Regions from separate parts of the Litorivicinus lipolyticus genome, predicted to be linked through region 2. Evidence: predicted binding sites of a transcription regulator. Region 2 holds the regulator's gene; the other holds the start of a gene.
The links. The regulator sigma-54, encoded in region 2, starts transcription at its own class of promoters, with help from an activator protein. The targets are predictions, from matches to a motif close to TGGCACNNNNNTTGCTNT.
Positions count from the first base shown of each region.

Region 1: the regulator sigma-54 is predicted to act here: its motif matches at 3,548-3,565, upstream of flgB (flagellar basal body rod protein FlgB).

Region 1 is NZ_CP045871.1:1,247,576-1,256,737, reverse strand. Features, by position in the region: gene GH975_RS06335 (flagellar basal body rod protein FlgF) at 1-586, opposite strand, end outside; gene flgE (flagellar hook protein FlgE) at 729-1,985, opposite strand; gene GH975_RS06325 (flagellar hook assembly protein FlgD) at 1,975-2,658, opposite strand; gene flgC (flagellar basal body rod protein FlgC) at 2,658-3,095, opposite strand; gene flgB (flagellar basal body rod protein FlgB) at 3,095-3,511, opposite strand; gene GH975_RS06310 (chemotaxis protein CheV) at 3,657-4,583, opposite strand; gene flgA (flagellar basal body P-ring formation chaperone FlgA) at 4,672-5,328, shown strand; gene flgM (flagellar biosynthesis anti-sigma factor FlgM) at 5,393-5,704, shown strand; gene flgN (flagellar export chaperone FlgN) at 5,709-6,188, shown strand; gene GH975_RS06290 (hypothetical protein) at 6,199-6,582, opposite strand; gene GH975_RS06285 (rubrerythrin family protein) at 7,033-7,470, shown strand; gene GH975_RS06280 (heterodisulfide reductase-related iron-sulfur binding cluster) at 7,527-8,870, shown strand; gene GH975_RS06275 (DUF3501 family protein) at 8,879-9,162, shown strand, end outside.
Region 2 is NZ_CP045871.1:2,060,779-2,069,940, reverse strand. Features, by position in the region: gene rapZ (RNase adapter RapZ) at 1-312, opposite strand, end outside; gene GH975_RS10555 (PTS sugar transporter subunit IIA) at 309-785, opposite strand; gene hpf (ribosome hibernation-promoting factor, HPF/YfiA family) at 840-1,142, opposite strand; gene GH975_RS10545 (RNA polymerase factor sigma-54) at 1,245-2,693, opposite strand; gene lptB (LPS export ABC transporter ATP-binding protein) at 2,737-3,468, opposite strand; gene lptA (lipopolysaccharide transport periplasmic protein LptA) at 3,465-3,947, opposite strand; gene lptC (LPS export ABC transporter periplasmic protein LptC) at 3,932-4,456, opposite strand; gene GH975_RS10525 (KdsC family phosphatase) at 4,453-4,965, opposite strand; gene GH975_RS10520 (KpsF/GutQ family sugar-phosphate isomerase) at 4,962-5,930, opposite strand; gene GH975_RS10515 (calcium/sodium antiporter) at 5,927-6,859, opposite strand; gene GH975_RS10510 (ABC transporter ATP-binding protein) at 6,963-7,757, shown strand; gene mlaE (lipid asymmetry maintenance ABC transporter permease subunit MlaE) at 7,750-8,532, shown strand; gene mlaD (outer membrane lipid asymmetry maintenance protein MlaD) at 8,532-8,993, shown strand; gene GH975_RS10495 (hypothetical protein) at 8,993-9,162, shown strand, end outside.

The DNA of each region.
Region 1 (9,162 bases), 810 kb from region 2:
CAGATTGAAGGGTTGCGGTAATGTCCGGTTCCGGCACCTCGCCCTTGAATCGAATCAAACCGTCGTCGCCTTTAAACACATCTAAATTTTCAACCGGGGTGACCATTTTCAGACGATCCAGCCGAACCATGCCGCCGCCTGGGGGGACCACGCTGACACTGCCGTCCTGGCCGATCGAAATCGATTCGTAAACCGGCACTGGAATCACCCCCAACTCGCCCAGCACCGGCTGGCCTTGCTGGGTGGTCAATAGCCCTTCAGGCGACACCTTGAAGTCGCCGTTACGGGTGAAGGCTTGCTGGTCCTCGTTGACCTGAACGGCGAACAACGAGCGACCGCTGATGGCGACATCCAAGTCACGACCGGTTTGCTGCATCGGACCGGCGGTCAGATCAACACCACCGCCTGCCAGGCGCGCGGTTGACCGTGCACCGTACTCGCCACCGGTGATTTCTTGGCTGACCATGGTGAAACGGTCGGCCTTGAAGCCGCTGGTGGCTGCGTTGGCCATGTTGTTTGCCACCAGTGCCTGGGCCCGCATCATATTAGTTGCGGTCTGGCTGGCCATGTAGATGGCTTTATCCATGTTGTCCTCCGATCGGCAAACCTTTGCCGGTTTAATCAGTCAGACGCCAAAAAAACAACGCCTACTGATTGCAATACAAAATGCGTGCCAGAAACTAAAAAGCCCCCAATTAAGGGGGCTTTCAGCTCACAGGTACCGAGGGTTAACGCAGGTTCAGAATTGCCTGAGTCACCGTCTCGGCGGTCTCGATCACTTTGGCATTAGCCTGGTAGTTACGCTGCGCGGTAATCAAGCTGACCAGTTCTTCGGACGTGTCGACGTTGGACTCTTCAAGCGCACCCGCCTGGATATTGCCCAAGGTACCGGTGCCCGGCTTACCAATCAGCGCAGGTCCCGAGGACGAGGTTTCTAACCACGCCGAGTCACCCGACGGGCTGAGGCCCTGCATGTTGGTAAAGTCGGCAATCGCGATTTGCGCCATCAGTGCCGAGCGGCCATTGGAGTAACGCGCCAAAATGTCGCCGTTGTCGTTGACGTCCAGCGACGCCAAGCGACCGGCGGTGTAACCGTCTTGGGACACTTCGGAGACTGAAAAGTCGGTACCGTACTGGGTCGTCGTGGTCAGGTTGAATTCGTACGCCAAGGTGCTGGCCGCGCCGGTGATGCTGGTCGGAATGGTCAGGGTGACGGCATTTTTGGCCGCCACATCGACCGCCCCGGTTCCGGCGCTGGCGACGCCACTGATTTGACCGTCCGCCGAAAAGTCGACATTGACGTAAGGCGTACCGCCGCCCATGACATCGGTGCCGTCAACGCGCGGGTACATGCGCCAGCTGTTGTCCGCGTCTTTGACGAAATATTGTTGCATGGTGTAGTCGCGTCCCAACGAATCGTAGACCGCCACCGTGGTCAGGTAGTTAAAGGTCTGCTCGTTACTGGGGTCAAACGCCGAGGTGATCACGGCCGATTCCGAATCCAAGTTAAGTTGGGTTTGGACGTCGGTGGTCGCCTGCGGCGGCTGTTGGGCGCTGTCGATACGAATCGGGTTCAATTCGGCCTGGACGTTGCCTTGCGCATCCGCCAAGTAGCCCATCAGGCTGGCGCCCTGGTTGGAAATAATAAAGCCGTCGTCATCTAGCTGCATGGCACCGGAGCGGGTATAGGTGGTGACGTCGCCATCACGCTGGATGAACATGCCCTCGCCCGACATGGCCATATCCAAACTGTTGTTGGTGTAGTTCAGGTTGCCCTGGTCAAATTGTTGACTGATCGCCGCCAGGGTCACACCGTTACCGGCGCTGGTAGCGCCCGAGAAGCCGACGCCGCTGGCGTAAACGTCCGCGAATTCCGCACGCGACCGCTTAAAACCGGTGGTCGATGCGTTGGCGATGTTGTTGGAAATCACGTCCAACTGACTTTGTGCGGCGCGCAGGCCGGTAAGTGCCGTGTTAATTGACATCGTTGTTCTCCTGGGTGGATTCGGTAATGGCGCGGACGTCGGCTAAGGCCACGGGTCCTACGCTGTTTAAGTTCAAGGTGGTGGAATTGCCCGACAAGCTGACCGAGTTAACGTTCGCATTCAGGTACACCGGCACCGCGTAGGTGTCCCCGGTGGCTTCGGTCGCCAAGGCGACAAATCGGTGGGCGCCGCGGCTGTCACCGGACCAATTAAAGTTAATCGTGCCGGCGGACTCCTGGCCCAAACTGATGCGGTCGACTTCGCGCCCGATCTGGTCCAGGACCTGGATTTCCAAGTTGCCGGTCGAGCTGGGCAGGTCTACCTGGGCGTTCATCTGGCCGCCGCGGTAGTCAAAGGCACTGGTTTCAACGGTCACCGTTCGCCCAACTAGGCTCGATGCCTGCAGCGCTTGGGCCGACGATTGCGCCGATACCAGCTCTTCCATCTTGGCGTTGATTTTATCCAGCCCTTCGACCTGACTAAATTGGGCCAATTGCACCAGCTGCTCGTTGGCATCGATCGGCGCGGTCGGGTCCTGGTTCTTCATTTGCGCAATCAGCAGCTGCATAAAGGCGTCTTGATCCAACTGGTTCTGGGACGCTTCGGTGCGGGTACTGGTTAGCTGACTTTGCAGATAATTGATGTCATTGCTGCCGCCGATAGAATTGGTCATTAGTTTTGTCCCATGCGCAGCAGCTGCTGCGATAATTCACGTGCGTCTTTCATCACTTCGACGTTGGCTTGGTAGGCCCGCGATGCTGCAATCATGTCGGCCATTTCGGTCATCACGTTGACGTTCGGTGCAAACACATAACCGTCACCGTCAGCCAGCGGATGACCGGGGTCGAAGCGGCGGATGGCCGGTTCGTTACTTTCGACGATTGCTTTGAGTTGAACGCCGGCGGTGGCGCCGGTCGGCATCTGGCCCCCCATGATTGCCACTTGTTCGGCGCGCAGGGTTTCAAAGACCGGTTTCTTGGCCTTGTAAACGTCGTCCGGGTTACTTGCCAAAGTCTCGGCATTGGCCAGGTTGGACGCGGTCGTCGACATCCGGACCTTGTTGGCCTCCATGGCCGACGCCGCCGTCATCATCAAGCGTTCAATACTCATTAGCCGTTAACTCCCCGCAGCGCTTTTTGCAGGCTGCTGAATCGTTTACTTAAAAACATGTTGGTCGCGTTCATGCGGATCTGGTTTTCCATAAACCGTGCGCGCTCTTGCTCCATGCTGACTTTGTTGCCATCGAGAGAGCCAAATTTGCTGTCACGAAACTCAACGTCATCGGAGCGCACCAGCCCGTCCGCACCCAGCCCTAGGGACAGGTGGCGACCGTTACTGGCGCCTGTGACTGCCCCGCTGGGCGTGGCCCGGGTGCGGTCGTAAACCTTGGCGAAGTCGAAGTCGACCGCTCGGTAGCCCGGGGTCTCGGCGTTGGCGATGTTGTTAGACAGCAGCTCGCTGCGCTTGACTCGCAACTGCAAGCCGGCGACCTGATTTCCTAACGCACTGTCGAATGAAATTGCCATAAGCTCCTCGCGACGTTGATTTGTCACATGAAGTGAATAGCAAAGGCTGTGCCAAGTACGAAAAAGCCCGCGATTGCAGGCTTTGGGGTCCGTCAGAAACCTGACGGTGGCAACGCGTTGCCGGTGATGCCGGTTTTCCGGCGCGCTACGAGCGCAGTGCGATCTGGTCCATGACGGCTTCGGCCAGGCTGTCGGGCTTGAACTTGGCGACCAATTTGTCGGCGCCGACTTTGAGCGCCATGGCTTCGTTGAACGCGCCGGACAAGGACGAGTGCATTAATACATACAGATCCTGGATCATTGGATCGGATTTGATTTCGGCGGTCAGTGTATAGCCGTCTAGGATCGGCATTTCGATATCCGTCACGATCATCAGGTAGTGATCCGCCGGGCGTCGCCCCGCCGCGACCATCTTCTTTAATAGATCCAGCGCTTCCTGGCCGTTGGTCAGCATGGTCGTTTCGATGCCTAGGCTTTCCAGCGCTCGCTGTATTTGCTTACGTGCGACCAGTGAATCGTCGACGATCAACACGCGATTACCGCCGACATTGGCGCGCAACGCTTCCTGGACCAAGGTTTCGCTGACCTCAGCACCGCCGTAGTCCAACTCGCTTAGAATCCGTTCGACATCGATGATTTCGACCAACCGGCCGTTATCTTCGGTCATTGCCGTCAAATAACTGTCCTTGGCCAAAACGGCGTCCGGAGCTTTGATCTTGTCCCAGGTGGTGTTGATGATGCGCTCGACGCTATGGACCAGGAAACCCTGAACCTGCGAGTTGTACTCGGTGATAATGATGTAGCGCTCTTCGATGTCCTGAAGCTCGCCAAAGCCGGTCGCCGCAGCCATATCGATAACCGGAATAGCCTCCCCACGCAGGTGCGCAATGCCTTTCAGGCGTGGGCTGCCGTTGGGAATGGTCGCCAACTTGGGGCAACGCAAGACCTCTTTGACCTTAAACACGTTAATGCCATACACCTGCTCGTCCGCCAGCCGAAACAACAGCAGCTCCACTCGGTTTTGACCCACGTAATCGGTTTTAGCGTCAACTCGCTCAAACAACCCTGACATGTGTTTCCTCTCTGGCACAGGTTTTGCGTTGTCCATCAAAACGTCAATGGATCGGCACAGTATAGGTTCGGTCAGACAGGGGGACACCATGAAACGCATGTTGAGCGTTGTATTGCTAGTGCTTGCGCATCCCGCTCAAGCAGACTTGAACCAATGGTTACAACGGCAGGCCGAGGAATTTCTAAAGGTCGAGATCGGCGGTGATCGCTTAGAGGTCATGGTTCGACCGCTGGACAGTCGGGTCAAACTGCCCGACTGCAACGAGGCTTGGGACTTTTCGTTAAAGGCCAAAAGCCGTGGCAGCGCCATGGTCAAAGCCACCTGTGGGGTCACCCAAGTCCACCTATCGGCGACCTATTCCAAGTCAATTGATGTGGTGGTCGCGGCCCGTGGCCTGAATCGGGGTGACATCGTCGGCGCCCGCGACCTGCGCCTTGAAACGGTGCTGGAACGCGAGCTGCGGGGATCGTGGCACACCGATTTCGACGGCTTACTAGGCCAGCAGGTCAAGCGCAACATTCGTGAGGGTCAGCCCGTCATTGGCCGCATGGTCGAACTGCCCACCTTGGTTAACCGCGGGGACACGGTAAAGCTTCAGGCCGGTAGCCAAGGCATTCAGATCACGGTGATGGGAACCGCCCTCAGTGACGCCGTTCAAGGCGAGCAAGTCAGTGTTAAAAACTTGGCCAGCGGACGCACGGTGCGTGGTTTCGTGCTAGCCCAAGGCATCGTTCAGATGCCGTAAAATAAGGTTAAAGAAATGCGCTACACTGCCGAAACAGTGTGAGTACCATCACGGAATTCAAATTATGGCAGTCGATATTAATGGCATTGGGGGTCGCCCCCAGCAGACAAACACGCAGGCCGCTGACAAACAGCAGCCGGCTAGTGTTTCGGCGCAACCGGCACAGGTTGCTCCGCTGGCGGCACCGCAATCAAACGATTCAGTTACGCTGAGCAGCGAAGCCCAGAAAATGCAGGCAGTGCAGGAACGGGCCGCGGCGACCAGTGAGGTTGATCAGGCGCGTGTGGATGCGATTCGTGCATCCATCGCCAATGGCAGCTTCACCGTGGACGCCAATAAAGTTGCATCGGCCATGCTGGGCTTAAACGGCGGATAGCAAAATGAATGCAGCGGTACAGCGATACCTCGCCCTGTTGGGTGAAATGACCCGTAGCGCGCAATCGCTCGAAAAGATCCTGCTGATCGAGCGCGATGACATGGCGGCGCAAAGTGCCGCCTCAGTCAAGACCAACTTGACCGAAAAAGTCCAAGCACTGAAAACCCTTGAAACGAACATTGAACTGCGCCGTGAGTTATTGACGGATGCGGGTTTGACGCCCGACGCCGACGGACATCGTCAGTTGCTGGGCAGCCTAACGGCCGAGTTGGCCGAGCAACTAGAGCGCGGTGCCGCGGACGCTGAAGCGGCCATTGAGCGCTGTCAAAATCTAAACCAGGGCAACGCCCAAGTGCTGCAACGTCTGAAGCAAAAAGCCGATGCGATTAAAACGGTGATTTCCGGCGGCGAAGGCCAACGTTTGTATGGCGCCAAAGGCAAGACGTCCGCCAGTGGCGGTGGACGCGCACTGGGTGAAGCCTAACCCCGCAGCCCTATACCGACCTGCAGTCCGCAATCCAGGCGCTAATCACGCGTCGGTTATCTCGCGTCAAATAGTCAAGGTCGACATACGACAGCTCCCCGTCTGAATAACTCACGATCACCTGTGGATCCGACATTTGCGCGTGAAACCTAAGCCGCCCCGTCGGGTCAACTCGAGGCGTAATGGGTAGGCTCAGTGTTTGCATGATCACGGCACGCCCTTTCAGGATGACGCGACCTGCGTTGCTGTCCAAACGCATCTCAACGTCATACGAATTCACCCGGTTCGGCTTGACCTGGGCATGGGCGGTCTGGGTGCACTGGAAGTGAGCATCAGACGCATGAGCGCCAGCGATAAAGGTAGCTAAACATGTGTTTGCGATGGCTTTTAACATGAGGTGATCCACTATCTGAAGCTGGATCAATTGTGCATCATTTTAGCACTGTTAGCCGCACGTAGTTTAGGTGTTAAATTGATCGATACTCCAAAAGGTGGCGACTCAAGTGCCGCTGAGGCTTGAGTCAAACGCCACGTTCCAAATGGGGGTATTACAACGCCACCGGCACTAAACCCCTGATCGACAACCATGGACACCACTTCGCGTTTGAACTCTCGACTAGACGAACGCCGCTTTCTCACTCGAACACTCTTTGCTGGGTGGCAGGTTACCTCCCAATTTAGGATCCGAATTCAGCGAACAATTGCAAACTGACACATGGCGATAGCGTTGAGCTATTGACTTAATCGCCCGTTGCAGGCTTCCGTTTTTTTCTTACGTCCCTACTATCGAAGAGTGGGCAGTGCCCACAGAAATCCAAAACACCCACTAGGTTGGAGAAAAATAATGGATCTGAAAGGAACAAAAACGGAAGAAAGCTTGAAGGCCGCGTTCGCCGGCGAATCCAAGGCAAACCGCCGGTATCTGTATTTCGCAAACATGGCAGACATCGAAGGTGCACCTGAGGTAGCCAATGTGTTTCGTAACACGGCCGAAGGTGAAACCGGTCATGCCCATGGACACATGGAGTACCTAATCAACGGGGGTTCGGGCGACCCGGAAACCGGCCTGGCGGCAGGTAACGTTGCAGAAGCGCTGGAGTCTGCCATCGCCGGTGAGACTCATGAGTACACGGACATGTACCCAGGCATGGCAAAAGCCGCACGCGATGAAGGGTTCGACGAAATCGCGGATTGGTTTGAAACCTTGGCAAAGGCCGAGCGCAGCCACGCGAACAAATTCCAGAAAACTCTGGACGCTTACAAAGAAGAAGCAGAAGCCTAAGTCGATCAGCGCGCGCCTGCGTTGGGCGCGCGTCTGTTTAAACCGGAGTCCAGACCATGCCCACGCCCCCAAAAGAAGGCAACTTAGAGGCACCCACTCGTTACCCGCTTAAGTGGCGAGAAGAGTCCTACTACGACAAAGCAGCATTGAACCAAGAATTAGAGCGCGTGTTTGATGTCTGTCACGGTTGTCGCCGATGCGTCAGCCTATGCGACAGCTTCCCCACGCTGTTCGACCTCATTGACGAGAGTGAGACTCTCGAGGTTGATGGCGTCGACAAAGCCGACTACAAGAAAGTGGTCGACCAATGTTACCTGTGCGACATGTGCTACGTCGCTAAATGCCCATACGTTCCACCCCACCCCTTTAATGTCGACTTTCCTCACTTGATGCTTCAGTACAAAGCCATCGAATTTAAGGAATCCGGCGGAAGCGTGCGGGATAAAGTTCTGTCGAGCACTGACGGGCTGGGTCATATGGCCGGTATTCCACTGGTGACCGAGACTATTAATGCGGTCAACAAATGGTCCCCTGCTCGTGCGGTCGCAGAAAAGGCGTTGGGCATTCATAAAGATGCCTGGCTGCCCGAGTTTGCCAGCAAAAAATTCCGCAGCGCGGCCAACCCCAACCTGTCCTTCGACGTAAAAGACGGCAAACGGACACCCGGTAAAGTTGCCTTGTTCGCAACCTGTTATGTCAATTACAACGAACCTGGCATCGGCCATGATTTTGTCGCCGTTTTAGAACACAACGAAGTGCCGTGGACTGTTGCCGAAAAAGAAGTCTGCTGCGGCATGCCGAAGCTCGAACAAGGCGACCTTGACGGGGTGGACCGGTTAAAACGCATTAACATCCCTCACCTGGCTAAACTGGCCCGCGAAGGGTACGCGCTAACCAGCTTAGTCCCCAGCTGCACCTTGATGTTCAAACAGGAATTACCGCTGATGTATCCCGAGGATGCGGATGTGCAAGCGGTCAAAGACGCCTTTTGGGACCCTTTTGATTACCTGGTGCAGCGAACAAAGGATGGTCTGTTGAAAAACGACTTTAACGTCGAGCTCGGCACCATTGCCTACCATGCACCCTGTCACGGCCGGGTCCAGAACATTGGCAAAAAGACCGAGGCGTTCTTGAAGACGCTGCCCGGCGTAACGGTCAAAACCACCGAGCGCTGCAGTGGGCACGCGGGCACTTACGGCATTAAGAAAGAGTTCCATGAAAAGTCGATGAAGATCGGCCGTCCGGTATTTCGTCAGATGAATCAGGCAGAGCCCGACTACATCAGCTCGGACTGTCCCTTGGGAGGGCAGCACATCGCCCAGGGAATTGAGCAAAACCATCAAAACAACCCAGACCTTGCGCACCCCATTTCATTGGTTCGTAAGGCATACGGAATTTAGGAGGCAACATGCCACATATCAGCCGTGACTCTCTGCTGTCGCTTGAGCAGTATCACCGCCAGCGCGACACCCTTCGCACCGAAGCGATTGAGTGCAAAAATCAGCGCCGTATCTACCTTGGAGATCATGTCACCTTGGCATTTGAGAACGAGGTTACCCTGCGTTATCAAATTCAAGAGATGCTACGGATTGAAAAAACCTTCGACGATGAGGGCATTGAGGATGAACTGGAAGCCTACAATCCGCTGATCCCAGATGGCACCAACTGGAAAGCGACGATGATGATTGAGTA
Region 2 (9,162 bases):
GGTGGCATGAAATCGGTTGATCAGCGTCGAGGTGTTGGCATCCAGCCAGACAATGCTGCTTTCAATACCCAATTCGGCCATGCCTGACAGCACGTTGGGCAGCGCCGCTAGGTCCTCGGCACGACCACGGGCATCAATGCCGACGGCAACGGGTTGGGCCTGGTCGCGCTGTTCCAACAACCGCAGCGTGGGTAACAAGACCCCCACCGGTAAGTTGTCGATACAGGTGTAGCCGGCGTCTTCGAGTGCGCCCAGTGCGGCGCTTTTGCCGGACCCGGAACGACCACTGACGACGACCAGGCGCAAACTCATGCCAGCCGCTCGAACAGGTCAATAGCGGTTTGATGCAGCACCGCTGGGGTTTTCGCAGCCAACAACGGCGCTCGGCATTCGGGGTTGCCAAAGGTGCGAATGACATCACGTAATAGCTGCAAGTGGACTTCGTTAGCGTCTTCTGGAACCAGCAGCACACACAAGAAGTCGACCGGTGCTCCGTCTAGGGCGTCAAAGTCGATCGGGTTTTCCAGCGCAAACAGGTGCACGCTGGGTTCGTTGACGACGCTGCTGCGGCAGTGCGGTACGGCAATGCCCTGGCCAATGCCGGTGCTGCCCAAGCGCTCGCGCGCCTGCAGGCCGTCCATCAGTAACTCGGCTTGGTGGTCATCACAATTTAGGGTTTCGGAAATTTGAACGGCAGCCAGTTCCAGTGAGCGCTTTTTACTTTTGACGGCAAATTGCGGATGGACCTGTGTAGGTAGCAAATAGTCAGAGAGAGATTGGTTCAAAAAAGAACTCCGGTGGGGCATTCATTGACCCACCGGATTGTAGCCGTGTTCGGGCTATGCCGCACCTTGCTTTCGTGCGACGTTCTTCTCTTTATGTTTAAGGACTTGTCGGTCGAGCTTGTCGGTCATCAGGTCGATCGACGCATACATGTCGTCGTTTTCCGACAGCGCATGTAAATCGGCCCCGGCAACATGGATCGACCCCTCGGCAATTTGGCGTGTTTTCTCGACCCGCAGCACCACTTCGATTCGGGTGATGGTGTCAGAGTGTCGGGTCAGTCGATCGAATTTGGATTGGACGTAGTCGCGAATGGCGTCGGTGATTTCGAGATGTTGCCCGCTGATACTGATGTGCATGTGCAGCTCCTTAACATTCTTATCGTGGTCGATGAATATCGACTAATTTACCCTACTCCGGTTGAACCGAGCTGACCAGTCCCTGGGGTCCGATGTGTTCCGTTACGCGAACTGCTTGCGCTCGCTGGAACCTGCAATGCCCATGCCTTCACGGTATTTGGCAACTGTGCGCCGGGCGACTGTGTAGCCTTCCTCGCCCAGCAACGCCGTCAGTTTTGAATCCGACAGCGGTTTGGTCCGAGGTTCGGCCGCGACCAGGCGTTTGATGACCGCGCGAATGGCGGTTGAGCTGGCCGCTTCGGAGCCGTCGGCGGAGGCCAGCTGCGACGAGAAAAAGAACTTCAGCTCGAACAGACCCTTGGGAGTCAGCACAAACTTTTGCGTGGTTGCGCGCGACACCGTGCTTTCGTGCATGTCGATTTGACGGGCGATGTCGGCCAGGATTAGCGGGCGCATGGACTCTTCGCCGTGCTCCAAAAACTCCAGTTGCTCGGCCATAATTGTGCGACCGACTTTAAGCAGCGTGTCATAGCGGCTTTCGACCGATTTGATTAGCCACTTGGCCTCGCGGGTTTGCGCTTTGATGTAGTTTTTGGAGTCGTCGTCCAGGTGCTCGACCAAGTCGCTGTAGGTGCGGTTGAGGTACAACCGCGGCACGGCCTCGGCATTCAGCTCGACGCGCCACAGGGTGTTGACCTTGCGCACCACCAAATCTGGAATGACATAGTCGGTATCACTTGAGCCAATCGCGCTGCCGGGGCGCGGCGACAGGGTTTTGATCAGGCTGAGGGCTTCGTGGACTTCGGACTTGTCGACGCCCAAGCCGCGGCTGATGCTGGTCAAATCGCGCTTGGCCAGAGCCTCAAAACGTTCGTCGATGATGCGGATCGCGGTCTCGCGGGCATCAACGGAGTCGCCCAGTTGGCGCAGTTGAATGCGCAGGCATTCTTGGACGTCGCGGGCGCCAATGCCGGGCGGGTCAAGGTGGTGGATTTGCTTCAATACGACCGCCACTTCATCGACTTCGGCGATATCGTCTAGTTCATCCGCCGTCGCTTCGCAGATGGTCTCTAGGCTTTCGCGCAGGTAACCGGCGTCGTCGATGCCGTCAACCAGGGCAATAAACAGCACCTGGTCACGCGGTGTCAGGTGCAGCTGCCACATTTGGTCCAGGAGGTGTTGGTGCAAGGTGACGGGCGCGCTGGAGCGGGCTTCAAATTCGGGCAGCCCTTCGATCGAGCTGGAGTTGTTAACGAAGGTGTCTTCCCAGCGCGAGTCCATGGCGTCGTTGTCGCCAAGGTTATCGGTTTGGCTGACCAGTTCGTCGACACTTTTTTCGCTGGCATCGGGCTGTTCGGTGATGCTGTCGCTATCCGGCGCGGCGGCTAAGCCTTCGTCGTCTTCGCGTTCCAGCAACGGGTTTTCGTCCAACGCTTGTTGAATTTCTTGCTGCAGTTCCAGCGTCGACAGCTGCAGCATGCGGATGGCTTGCTGCAGTTGTGGCGTCATCGCCAACTGTTGGCCCATCTTTAGCTGTAGAGATTGCTTCATGCGTTACCCCGTATCCGGTACCGACTATAGCCCAGATTTTGGCCTACATGCGAAATTCGTGCCCTAAATAGACCTGTCGTACGGTCTCGTTGGCCAGTAAGTCTTGGGGGCTGCCTTGGGCGAGCAAGGATCCGTCGCTGACGATGTAACCGCGATCGCACAGGTCGAGCGTTTCGCGCACGTTGTGATCGGTGATCAGGACGCCGATATCGCGTGCCGCCAACCCTCGGACCAGGCGTTTGATGTCGCTCACCGAGATCGGGTCGACCCCAGCAAAGGGTTCGTCCAGCAACACGTAGGCGGGGTCCATGGCCAGCGCACGGGCGATTTCGACGCGCCGCCGCTCGCCGCCGGATAGGGCCTGGCCGAGGCTGTCGGCGACGTGTTCGAGGTGGAACTCGGCCAGCAAGGCGTCGGCTTTTTGCTGGCGCTGGCGCTTATCCAAGTCGCGGCGTAATTCCAGTACCGCCAACAAGTTGTCGCGACTGGACAGTCGTCGAAAAATGCTGGCTTCCTGCGCCAGATAACCCAGCCCGCGCTGGGAGCGTCGGTGCATGGGTTGGCGGCTGACGTCTTGGCCGTCGATAGTGACCGCACCGCTGTCGGCTTTAACCAAGCCGACAATCATGTAAAACGAGGTCGTTTTGCCGGCGCCATTGGGACCCAGCAAGCCGACAATCTCGCCCGGTTCGACGCGCACCGACATGTCTTTGACGACTTGACGTTTGCCGTAGCGCTTAGCCAGACCGCTGGCTGTCAGTGCACGCTCAGTCACGAATTGTTGGGTGTCAGGGTCATTTGCACGCGCTCGCCGCTGCCCTGGCTGCTGGCTTCAAGGGTGCCCTTGGCTTGGCGGTAGATGACCGACTCGCCAATTACGGTGTTGGTTGACTGGGTCAACTCCGCGTCGCCGGTCAGGACCATAATCTGGTCGGTCAGGGTCCAGTCGATGGTGCTGGCAATGCCTTTGACTGGACCTTGTTCGACGTTTGGGGTGTCAGCAAAAATTGCTGGGCTGCCAGTGGCGGTCATGCTGTCGACCTGACCATTGATCAGCTTCGCGGTCAGTCGCGCCGCTTCAATGCGCAGTGCGCCCTGAGTCAGAATTACATTGCCGGTGTACACGGCGCGGCCAGCACGCTCATCAAAGCTGGCGTTGTCGGCGTTGACCGTGATCGGCAGGTCGCGATCTTCGGGCAGCGCAGCGGCGGCGGTGCTGAGGGTCAGCAACAGAGCAATTAGCGAGCGGGCCATAAGGTTGTGGTTACCTGTTGTGTCAGTTCGATGGTATCGGTTGTGGTTTCGATCCTGACCTGTCCGGCGCCTGCGGTAAAGTCGGGGGCGTGTATTTTCGCGTTGCCGGTGGCGGTCATAACGTCGCCTTGGTATTCAATTTGGTCGGCGTTCAAGGTTCGCCGCTCGGCGGCATGGGTAGCCGTTGCGTCGCCCTTGAGTAGCGTTCGATCCGGGTAGGTCTCGCCAATCGTCGACTCGGCTTGCCAGCCAGACAGTGGCCAGGTCAGCGCCGGCTGGGTGATCTGGCCGGGTCGGGAACCGTCAAAGTCGAGGGCTTCGGGGGCGGTCATGGTGCTTTTTAGCGCGCCGTCCGCATCGAACTGACGAAGGCGCGGGTTGACCACGCGCAGCGCCACGTCTTGTTCGGCGGCGGCCAAGTCAACCACCACGGGGCGCGCCCGAGTGTCATCCCAGCTGACCCAAATCAGTGCCGCTAGGATCAGGCCTGCGACCCAAACCGGGTTCATTCACCGACTCCGAATTCGGCCAATACGCTGGCCTGATGGCCCTGGGCCGCCAGCAGCGCATTGCACAGTTCGCGCACGGCACCCATGCCGCCGGCGGCGCGCGTCGCCTCAACACGTTCGCGCACCCAAGGGTCAGCACCCGGCACGGTACGCCCGACGCCAACCGCTAACAGTGCCGACAGATCGGGCAGGTCATCGCCCATGTAGGCAACCTGGTCCAGGGTCAGCTGTAACGTGCCGGTCAGTTCAGTAATCGCCGCCAGCTTGTCATCGCGGCCCTGGATGACGTGTGCGATGCCTAATTGGCGCGCCCGGTAGTCGACCATCGGCGATACTCGCCCTGTCACCAGCGCGACGGCGATGCCGTGGCTTTGGACCAATTTGATACCGAGGCCGTCTTGGGTGTGAAAGGGCTTGAGTTGCTCGCCGTCGCCGTCAAACCAGACCCGACCGTCGGTCAAAATGCCATCGACATCCAGCGCCAAAAGGCGAATTTTAGCGAGACTCATACGACACCTGCGCGCATCAGATCGTGCATGTTGAGTATGCCAATCGGGCGATCGTTGTCCGTGACCACGACCGCGTTGACCCGGGTTTCTTGCATGATGCGCACGGCCTCGGCGGCCAGAGTTCCGGGTTTGACACGCTGACCGCCGGCGGTCATGACCTGGTTGACTGCGGTCGATTTGAGGCTCAGGTCCTTGTCCAGGGCGCGGCGCAAATCGCCGTCGGTAAACACCCCAATCAGTTTGCCCGTGACATCGGTGACCGCGGTGATGCCAAGCCCGCCGCGGGTGACTTCCATGATCGCATCGCTGACGGCCGCCTGGTCGCTGACACAGGGCAGTGCATCGCCGGCGTGCATCAGGTCGTCGACCTTCATTAATAGGCGTCGACCCAAGGCGCCACCGGGGTGGGAAAAGGCAAAGTCGTCAGCCGTGAAGCCGCGCGCTTCCAACAGCGCAATCGCCAGCGCATCACCCATCGCCAGTGCCGCCGTGGTGCTGGACGTCGGTGCCAAATTAAGCGGACAGGCTTCGCGCTTAACGGCCACTGTCAAATGCGCATGGCTGGCTTGGCCCAATGGGCTATCAGGGTTGCTGCTGATGCCGACCAGTTTGCTGCCCAGACGCGCCAGTAGCGGTAGCATCGCGACCACTTCGCCGGACGAACCGGAATTACTCAGCCCGATGACGACGTCGTCTTTAGTGATCATGCCCATGTCGCCATGGCTGGCTTCGCCGGGGTGAACAAAAAACGCCGGGGTTCCGGTGCTTGCCAGGGTCGCGGCCAGTTTGGTGCCAATGTGGCCGCTTTTGCCCATGCCGGTGACGATGACGCGGCCGGTGCAGGCCAGTATCAGCTCGCAGGCCCGTTCAAAATGCGGGTCCAGTGCCGCTGCCAAGTCGGTGATGGCGTCGGCTTCCAGCGTCAGGGTGCGGCGAGCACTGGCCAGGTAATCGAAGTGACTCATAAGGATGTCCATGTTAAGAGGCCGAGGTACCCGGCATAGATCGCAATGAGCGAGGCGCCGATCAGTTTACCGATCTGGCCGCGCCCGATCCATGCCAGCGCCAACACCAACAGCGTCAGGCCCAGCATGGTCATAAAGTCGCGCTGCAGCGTGAGCTCGGCGATGCGGACTTCGGCCAACAGGCCGGCGACGGCAAAGACTCCGCCGATGTTGAAAATATTCGAACCAATGACGTTACCGATGGCGATTTGCGGCTGGCCTTTGAGTGCGCCGGCAACGCTGGCTGCGACTTCGGGTAGGCTGGTCCCAATTGCGACCACGGTCAGGCCGACCACGACCTCGGGTACACCGAAGCCAATGGCCATTTCACTGGCGCCCCAGACCAACAGGCGTGCACTGGCCAACAGTGTCGTCAGCCCCAGCCCTAACCACAGCAGGCTGCGTCCGAGCGACAGTTTGTCTGCGCCCTCGGGGACTTCCTCGGCGTCGTGGCCGGCCGAGGCCAGCCAGGTCGCGACGCCACCGGCTATCAAAATGATGACGCCGTCGACCCAGTTAAGGAGGCCGTCCCACGCAATGGCAGTGCCCAAAATGGTGATTGCGACCAGCGCCGGTAGGGCGTGGGTTTTGACCCGCCGCGCCAGTGGGATGGTGACGATGCAGGCACTGATGCCCAGCGCCAAGGCAATGTTGGCGATGTTCGAACCGACCGCGTTGCCGACCGCCAGGTCCGGCGCGCCGGTGGTGACGGCCATGACCGAGACCAGTACTTCGGGCGCCGAGGTCCCGATCGCGACAATGGTCATGCCAATGACCAGCGGCGAGATATTAAATTTAAGGGCGACGCCGCTGGCCCCCTCAACAAAGCGGTCAGCCGACCAAGTAAGCGCCACGATGCCGATGACGATCGCGGTGGTGTATAGCCACATGAGGATAGGGTGTTCCTGTATTGCAAGCGAAAGACGGCGACGTCCATGACGTTGCCCAGGGAAATCAGTATGATGCGCGCTCCAGTCACTGTCGAGTAGCCCCTTGACCGCACACATCCAGATTGAAAACCTGCATTTCGCGCGCGCCAATCGCCCGATTTTCACAGGCGTCGACATGGAAATTGCCCACGGCGAAGTGGCGGCGATCATGGGCCCGTCTGGGACCGGAAAAACCACCCTGTTACGCCTGATTTCAGGGCAGTTGCGGCCCGATCAGGGGCGCATATTGATCAACGGCAAAGACGTCCATCGCCAGTCCAAATCCGGTTTGATGGGGCTGCGCAAATCGATGGGGATGCTGTTCCAGTCCGGGGCGTTGTTCACCGACATGACGGTGTTGGAAAATGTCATGTTTCCACTCGACGTCCACACCGATTTAAGTCGCTCGATGATTCGCGCAATCGCCTTGTTGAAATTAGAGGCGGTTGGCTTGCGCGGCGCCGCAGACTTTCGCCCGGACCAGTTGTCCGGTGGCATGGCGCGCCGGGTCGCGCTGGCCCGAGCAGTCGCGTTGGACCCCAGCCTGATGTTGTATGACGAACCGTTCGTCGGTCAGGATCCGATTTCAATGGGTGCGCTGCTGCGCTTGATCGAAGCGCTTAACGAAGCGCTGGGCATCACCAGCGTGATCGTTTCACATGACTTGCACGAGACCTTCATGGTCGCCGATCGGGTCCATATTTTAAGTCAGGGCGTGTGCATCGCCGGCGCCGCCTCCGAGCAAATCCAAAACAGCGACGACGCTCGGGTTCGCCAGTTTATTGGTGGCCATCCAGACGGCCCGGTACCGTTTCACATGCCGGCTGATCCGCTGACACAGGCGTTGGCCGATGCATAATGTTCTGCAGGCCCTGGGCCACGCTACTCTGAACCGACTGGCTGGATTGGGGCGGGCCTTTTCGGTCCTACTCCAGGCGGTGTTTACCCCGCGCGGCGCGGGCGCCAAACTGGCGCTGTTGTGGCCGGAAATTTTCAGCGCAGGCGTGCTTAGCCTGCTGATTATTGCGGTGTCCGGTTTGTTTATCGGCATGGTGCTGGCGTTACAGGGCTACTCGATTTTGGTCGACTTTGGCAGCGAGCAGTCGCTGGGCCAGCTGGTGTCGTTGACCTTGCTGCGTGAATTGGGACCGGTAGTTACGGCGCTGCTGTTTGCAGGGCGTGCCGGCAGTGCCATGACCGCGGAAATCGGTTTGATGAAGGCCACCGAGCAGCTCGCCAGCTTGAGCATTATCGGTGTTGACCCGATCAAGCGCGTGGTCGCGCCGCGCTTTTGGGCCGGCGTCATTTCGATGCCGCTGTTGGCGCTGGTATTTTCGGCGCTGGGTATTTTGGGTGGCTACCTGGTTGGGGTGAAGTGGTTGGGGGTCGATGCCGGAGCGTTCTGGGGCAACATGCAGGCGTCGGTGGATTTTCAGGTTGACGTCCTCAATGGCCTGATTAAAGCCTTTGTATTTGGCATTTTTGTAACCTGGATTGCGGTGTTCCAAGGGCTCGATTTGATCCCGACCGCGGAAGGTATTAGCCGTGCGACGACCCGAACGGTGGTGTACGGGTCGCTGTCAGTGCTGGCCTTGGATTTCTTTTTGACTGCCATGATGTTTGGAGACTTTTAATGAGCATGCGGGTAATTGAAATTTGTGTCGGGGCCTTTGTGGCGCTTGGCCTCGCGGCTCTGGCCTGGCTGGCGATCAGCGTCAGCGGCCTGAGCTTCAACGGCCCGGGTGACGAGTATTTGGTCAGCGCGCGTTTTAGTAACGTCGCCGGGCTGAAGCCGCGCGCCAAGGTCACCAGCGCCGGAGTAACCGTTGGCCGGGTCGCCGAGATCCGCTTGGATCCCGAGATTGGCCAGGCCGAGGTAATCATGGCCATCGAATCACGCTTCGATCAGTTCCCGCTGGATTCGGCGGCCTCGATCTTGACCGCGGGCTTGCTCGGCGAGAAGTACATCGGCATCCGTTTTGGCGCCGAATTTGACATGCTGATGGACGGCGATGAGATCATGGATACTCAGTCGTCTCTGGTATTAGAAGACCTGATTGGGCGCTTTCTGTTGAACTCGTCGGGGGGCGATTGATGCGTTGGGCGCGCCCGGACGGTGATGCCCAGTGGGAGTCGCGTGTAGCAGCGGCTCGCGCCAGCGCCGACGATAGTGCTGATTTAGGTGATTTTGAGCAGGGGTCCAGCGCCCTGTTGGCGGCATTATGCCGGGTCCAGACAGGCCGCTCGACCGCTTTAAAGTTGAT